Regions from separate parts of the Paenibacillus sp. FSL R5-0345 genome, predicted to be linked through region 2. Evidence: riboswitches for the same ligand, from Rfam matches in the RefSeq annotation. Region 2 holds a riboswitch; the other holds the start of a gene.
The links. Region 2 has a riboswitch for cyclic di-AMP ahead of R50345_RS02545 (hypothetical protein). Riboswitches for the same ligand answer to the same signal wherever they lie in the genome.

Region 1: linked by a shared signal. The riboswitch ahead of R50345_RS00190 (resuscitation-promoting factor) and the one ahead of R50345_RS02545 (hypothetical protein) in region 2 are both predicted to bind cyclic di-AMP.

What each region holds. Positions count from the first base shown of each region.
Region 1 covers NZ_CP009281.1:41,193-44,529, forward strand. The annotation lists gene R50345_RS00185 (TatD family hydrolase) at 102-872, shown strand; cyclic di-AMP (ydaO/yuaA leader) riboswitch at 1,070-1,299, shown strand; gene R50345_RS00190 (resuscitation-promoting factor) at 1,581-2,744, shown strand; gene rnmV (ribonuclease M5) at 2,922-3,337, shown strand, end outside.
Region 2 covers NZ_CP009281.1:557,544-560,880, forward strand. The annotation lists gene R50345_RS02530 (CPBP family intramembrane glutamic endopeptidase) at 1-23, shown strand, start outside; gene R50345_RS02535 (hypothetical protein) at 105-557, opposite strand; gene R50345_RS30060 (hypothetical protein) at 597-1,118, opposite strand; gene R50345_RS02545 (hypothetical protein) at 1,135-1,626, opposite strand; cyclic di-AMP (ydaO/yuaA leader) riboswitch at 1,759-1,924, opposite strand; cyclic di-AMP (ydaO/yuaA leader) riboswitch at 2,345-2,535, shown strand; gene R50345_RS02550 (hypothetical protein) at 2,726-3,142, shown strand; gene kdpF (K(+)-transporting ATPase subunit F) at 3,269-3,337, shown strand, end outside.

The DNA.
Region 1 (3,337 bases), 520 kb from region 2:
TTTGAAATCAATAACTGCTTCTCGTAGAAATAGACGATACAATAGATGGCATGAAATTCACACTGTCTTATGTTAAAAAACAACAAGGAGTGACGGCAAAAATGTTTCTGTTTGACACACATACGCATCTGGATGCACCTCAATTCGACGAGGATCGCGAAGAAGTTATCGCTCGTGCTGTAGAGGCTGGCGTTAGTAAGATGATTAATATCGGATTTAATCGGGAGACGATTCCCTCTACGATGAAGCTGGCAGAATCTTATGATTATATTTATGCTGCAGTGGGCTGGCATCCGCAGGATGCGATAGATATGAAAGAAGGAGACCTCGATTGGATCGCTTCTTTGTGCAGTCATAAAAAAGTGGTGGCTATTGGGGAAATTGGACTGGATTATTACTGGGATACCTCTCCCAAGGATGTGCAACATGAGGTTTTTCGCAAGCAAATCGGACTAGCCCGTGAACTAAAGATGCCGATTTGTATTCATGACCGTGATGCCCATGAAGATGTTGTACGGATTTTGCGGGAGGAAAAGGCAAATGAGGTTGGAGGCGTAATGCACTCATTCTCAGGAAGCTGGGAAACGGCAAAAATGTGCTTGAATCTTGGTTTTCATTTATCGTTTGGAGGACCCATTACGTTCAAAAATGCACGAGTGCCAAAAGAAGTGCTTGCGCAGACCCCGTTAGACCGATTATTGATCGAAACGGATGCTCCATATTTGACTCCTCATCCCTTCCGCGGGAAGCGAAATGAGAGTGCTCATGTGAAGTTGGTAGCAGAGGCGGCAGCTGAAATTAAAGGGCTAACATGGGAAGAATTGGCTAAAATAACGTATGCCAACGCACTGGAACGATTTGGGATTGAGTGAAAACGGGAGTAAAACAGGCGAAAAATAGAGAATGGCCGATATATTAAACTTTTTTAATATAAAAACGGCTGAATATTACAATATTTTAACCAAATTTTTGCTTAAACGTGGTTGAATCGTCCTTTACAACATGCATCAAAACAGGATATCATCTTTTCAGTGATGTGAGCTGTGTTATAGTGACAGCCACTGATTCATGGATCGTCTCGCTGAGTCTCCGTATGGAGAACGGGGGAACCAATATTGACCTGTCGCATGCCTGTATTTTGAATACGGCTTCGACGTGCCACAGGACAGTATTTGATTTCTTCACGTGGTCTTTGGGGTGAATTTAAGGGCAACCGCCATGAGCGGGTGACCTGAAATAGGGCGTCTCTCTTTCGTCCGAACCCGACAGCTAACCCCGTAAGCGCAAGTAAGAGAGGCAACCTCGTGCACAAGCATTCTCTATTCTGAATTTGGAGAAGCCACGAAAGAGTCCTCAATTGAACTCTTTTTAGGCTTTTTTATTTTTGAATAAATAGAATGTTGCCCACATACTGTTATATAACAGGGGTGGGAGTAGCTGTGCCGAGCAGGCGATCCATGAGCAGGAGACGCTAAGTTATTAAGTGCGTGTCCTGTGACAATCTCAAATAGTTTCGTCAAAGGAATTCAGTCCTCATGATATACAATTGACGACGGGGCTATGTAAGGAGGATGGAGAGAATGGGCGTATTCCAACCAGAAGTATCCCATGATTCGCAGTCATCCAGCAGGTCTTTCGCACTACGGTGGGAGCAAGTAAATACTCGCGTACTTTTACTTGCAGGCGTGATTTCAGTCGCTATCGCGCTACTTATTCTGCTGTACGTACACGGTCAAAGTAACAAACAATTATTTTTAGTAATAGACGGGCAGACACAGACGCTTGAAACGCGAGAAGCGCTTCTTGGTGATGTGCTGGAGAAAGAGCAAATTTCGCTGCAGCCGCATGATGAACTATCTTTAGGTCTGAGTGATGAAATAAAAGACGGTGACCGTGTCGTTATCAATCGTGCGCAGAAAATTAGCCTTATTGCGGACGGAGCAACAAAAACGTTATATACAACCGAGGATACAATCGGTAAAGCAATTGACAAAATGGGCATCACCCTAGAAGGTCATGATAAGATTTTCCCTTCGTTAGACACCGCCATTTCTGCCAATATGGAGATTAAGATTGTTCGCATCAACAAACAGACTGTACAGCGGACAACTAACTTACCCTTCAGAGTCATCAAGACAGCAGACCCCTCCCTTACTGTGGGAACAGTTAGAGTGGCACAGGCAGGCAAACCAGGCGTCATGATTCAGCATATTGAAAAGATCTACCAAGACGGAGAACTGGCCTCTATGCGCATGATTGGTAAGGAAGTACAAACGGTAACGAAAGATAAAGTTATTGCCGTTGGTACCAAACCACTTCCTAAGCCGGCTGTAGCTAAGACTACAACAACTTCCAAATCAAACACTACTTCCAAAACGGCTAAGGTTAGCGCCAAGACTAATAACGTCACAAGTAAGGCTGGCGTAGACTTTGAGTACAAGAAGATGATTAAGAACGTCTCCATGACAGCTTATTCATCAGAAGAGCCAGGTATAGGTACCAAAACTGCCTCCGGAACACGCGTAACGGAAGGTCGTACAATTGCAGTAGACCCGAATGTAATCCCTATTGGCTGGTGGGTATATATTGAGGGGCTTGGATTCCGCCGAGCTGAAGATACTGGCGGTGCCATTAAAGGCAATAAAGTAGATGTCTATTACGATTCACTGAGCCATGTGCGTAATTTCGGTCGTAAATCACGTACCGTTTATGTGATTGGACCTGTGAAGCCGGAGTTAAATTAGTTCGGAAGCTTTTGCAAATTATTCTTTGATAAGCTATAGTGATGATAACCGTTAAGGAACGCCAGATGATCATTTCGTTGATCGCAGAGCAACCGCTCATCACTTATAAATTCTTTAACCAAAAGAAGAGGAGCGAAACCTCTTCTTTTTTGCTTTTTTTGGAAGGAGTCAAGAGATATGATTAAGGAATTAATTGTCGTTGAAGGTAAGAGTGATACCGTCGCTGTTAAACGCGCTGTAGAAGCAGATACGATCGAAACAGGGGGCTCGGCGGTAGACCGGACCGTAATTGCGAAGATCGCGCTTGCTATGGAGCGTAGAGGGGTGATTATTCTTACAGATCCGGATCACGCGGGTGAACGAATTCGTAAGATTGTGTCCGCAAAGGTGCCGGGCTGCAAGCATGCTTTCATTCCGGAGAAGGACGCAACCCGTAAGGGAGATATCGGTGTGGAGAACGCCTCTCCAGAGGCGATTCGTCATGCGCTACGAAACGTACATACCTCTTTTGAAGGAGCACCTGCAATAATTGGAATTGACGATCTAATGGCCGCTGGAATGCTTGTACACCCTCGGGCAGCTGAAAGACGTAT
Region 2 (3,337 bases):
ATATTCAATTATATATAAAGTAACTCCCACGGGAGGGTTGAAATACTGAATGTCAGCCCTCCAACTACGCTAGTTAGCTTTTCGGCCAAAGTGAGCTCCGAGGGCTATACAACGGACAAATTACCGCTGGGCAGCAAATCCTCTTGAGCAGTCATTTGCTCCCGCACATGTCTAAGCTGATCTTTCAGTACAGGAACACTCTTTTGCAGGATAATGCTAATTTGAGGTAAAGATAGCTTTAGGCCATACCACATCACTTTTACGAGCTGTTCCTCCCAAGGCAGTGCCTTGGCAGACAGAAGAGACCGGCGTGCGTAATAATCGGCGCACTGACGGATACAAGAGCGGTAAGCTTCGATAGAGAATAGCTGGCTGTCGAAGCTTTTTTGACGGAATATTTTATGAAGCTCTTTAAAAGTTCGGATAGTAACTCTCTCGGCTTCTGCTGATTGTTGTAACAACATAGAACTGAGCGCATAGATATCATTCGTATTCTTTTGAACACACTCTGCAAATATAGTTCTACGGGGCGATCCGGCAGGTAAGGGGTCAGGCATGATAAACACGATCCTTTCAGAATGGGTTATGGGATGAACCTATAATATAGAAAAGTAAGAAATGGATTTGTTGATAAGCTCGGCGGTATCAGGTTCTGGATAACTATGCTTTTGAAGCGCAATACTGGATACGGACTTAGATGGTTTATAGTATAGCCGCCCCCCTCTGGAATCTCTTCCACCGGCAACAGCTCTGTACAGACGACCTTGCTGGATATGATCTGCCAATGATTTACCCTGCAGCTTGGCTTTTAAATCCTGTAAAGCATCTTGCACTAGCTCAAACTGAGTCTGATCCCACTCTGAACCATGGGTACGTACTTTATCTATCGCTTCCTCAAGCCGGCAGTGGTATATCATTCTGAGAAAAGAACTCCATTTAATAAGGTCGAAGGTTTTAGTATTGGCTGAGATAAGACATGCCCCCCAGCTGCTACCCCCTTTACAGGTAAGTTTCAGGATGCCATACCGGCTGCCTGGATCAGCCTCCATTCCATAGTGAATAGGCTCAGGTGAATCAAAGACGAATACTTCAATGCGAGATAGTCTTCGCTGGTCCATGACAAGTTTCTCCTCCCTAGGGTTCCAAAAGCTTAAGCTCAACATGGTGAGTAAGGTTAGCCTTCTCTATACAGGCGAGCATTTCAGCTTCGTTCTCACAGACTGCGGCATGCTCCAGCCATAGTCGGAATTTCTGTTTACGTATAATGGATAAATGTAAGGGGAAGGTGCTGCGGGATCTCATTACGTACCAACCAATAGCAACGTCCTTCCAAGGTTTCTTAAAGGGGGCGAGCCACGGAAAACATTGGTGTGCGGACCAATCCTGCAGCTGCTGCTTTTCTCTGATACTTTTATATATTTCGTATATAATTCTTCGGTCCATACAGTACTCACAAGTAGAAGGGCTGCTGAAATGGCGCAAGGATTCAATTTGGTTCTGACCAAATGCATAGCCGACAATAGTTCTGTGATGATCCTCTTCGAACCATAACGCTCCAAAGCAAACATAATTTAGACTTATCGGCTCAAGCAGCCCTTGCTGAATTCCCCAATAATAGTGTTTCATTCCTTTCACCCCGTCCAGCATGCTATTACCCGGGTAGGTTCAGGTAACGCAAAAACCGCAGCAAGAGGAGGACCTCTGCTGCGGTTTTGGAATACAGGCATACACACCTGTGCCAAAGCGTGGCGGATCAAGGGTCTCTCTCTTTACGCTTACGAGGTTAGCTGTCGGATTCGGACGGTGAGAGTCGCCCTACCTATGTGAGACTTGAACAGTCTCCTTCGGATTCACCCCAAGTAGGCCATGTGGCCCGATGGTTCCCCCGTTCCCTGCAAATACAGGAACTCAGCGTTGATTGTATTTCGTGAAATAGATTCAATCCGAATCATACTCTTTTCAAGGTGTTTCTGTAAAAGCAGAAAGTGTTCTTTTGAGCGCAATTTGAACCGTATCCTACCAACTGCGACGAAAAATCCTGCCAAATAGGTATTTATTGCGTGTTATCGAGCTTCTTCCTCGTTTAATCTCGACTTCTCGTTTCCTTTCCTATATAGGCGATTTTTGGTGATTTCTCCAGCTGTGGTGAATAAAATCACAGAGTCCGTCCGCTTTTCGCTAATTGATTCAAATTCGAGTAAACAAGAGATATAGAGAGATTGAATATCAAGTAAGCGCTATCCAATGCGAAAATAGTTTTTAATTTGCATTATTTTGGCATCAATCACGTTTTACAATACTTCCTGCATAAGGGTATGATTACTCCTGTTTCAACAACAATCGAATATTTGATCCGCTTAATTTCCGGTAAGGAAAGCGGGGGAACCAACAATCGGCAGACGATGTGAGAGTCGGAAGCCGGTTATGGGGTGAATCCTGTAGAGGATGCGAGTGAGCTCGCATCCTCTACAGGTAGGGCGACTCTCACCGCCCGAATCCGACAGCTAACCTCGTAAGCGTATGGAGAGAGGATGAGTGCAATGTGACCGCTAGCGAGCCACAGAGGAGAATCCTTTGTGGCTTTTTGCTGTGCTTTTTTAAGCAAAGCATTTATGGAAAACCTCAGGAAGAGGTCGTTATATTCATCATTAGCGGTAGCTTTTCTTTCAAGACCAGGGTGATCAAGCTCTGATCTTACAAGCAAAGCATTTGAGGAGAATAAGAGATGACAGATCAGAATGAATATGTACTGGTATGTGCGCCAACGAAGGCAGGAGAACATTTTATTAAGCTTCTAAAATTTAGAGGCATTAAGATGGCGGGATTGACCAACAACTTGCCTGAGAAGTCCCTACTTGAAGAGATGGGGATTGAGAAAGTCGTTCTAGTAGATACCCGCCATCAGAATACTTGGTTTCGCCCGCCGTTCCCGGTAGGCCGGGTATATCTGTTCGAGAGCAGCTTTACGTTATGCTGCCGCTACATTCAGATGTGCCGCACCTGGACGACGCAGCCGATTTTTGTGATCACAAGCTCAATAAATCCTAGATTGGTCTATAAAAGACTTGGTGCAAGTTATGTAATCTATTCCCACAGTGGAGATGCTGATTTTCTGATCGATAAATCACCTCATCAAGGATAAAAGAAGGAGTGCGGGAGATATGATGGATCTGTATATGGTGGCTTCGTTAGCTGTAATTTACGGGTTGTTTTATGGATTTATGCGCTGGTGCGCAGGTGTAGTTGAGGATACAGGGAGGGATAAGCTGTGATTCTAGTCATCGCTGTTACCCTACTGCTGTTTTTATATCTTGTTTACGCATTGATTCATCCGGAG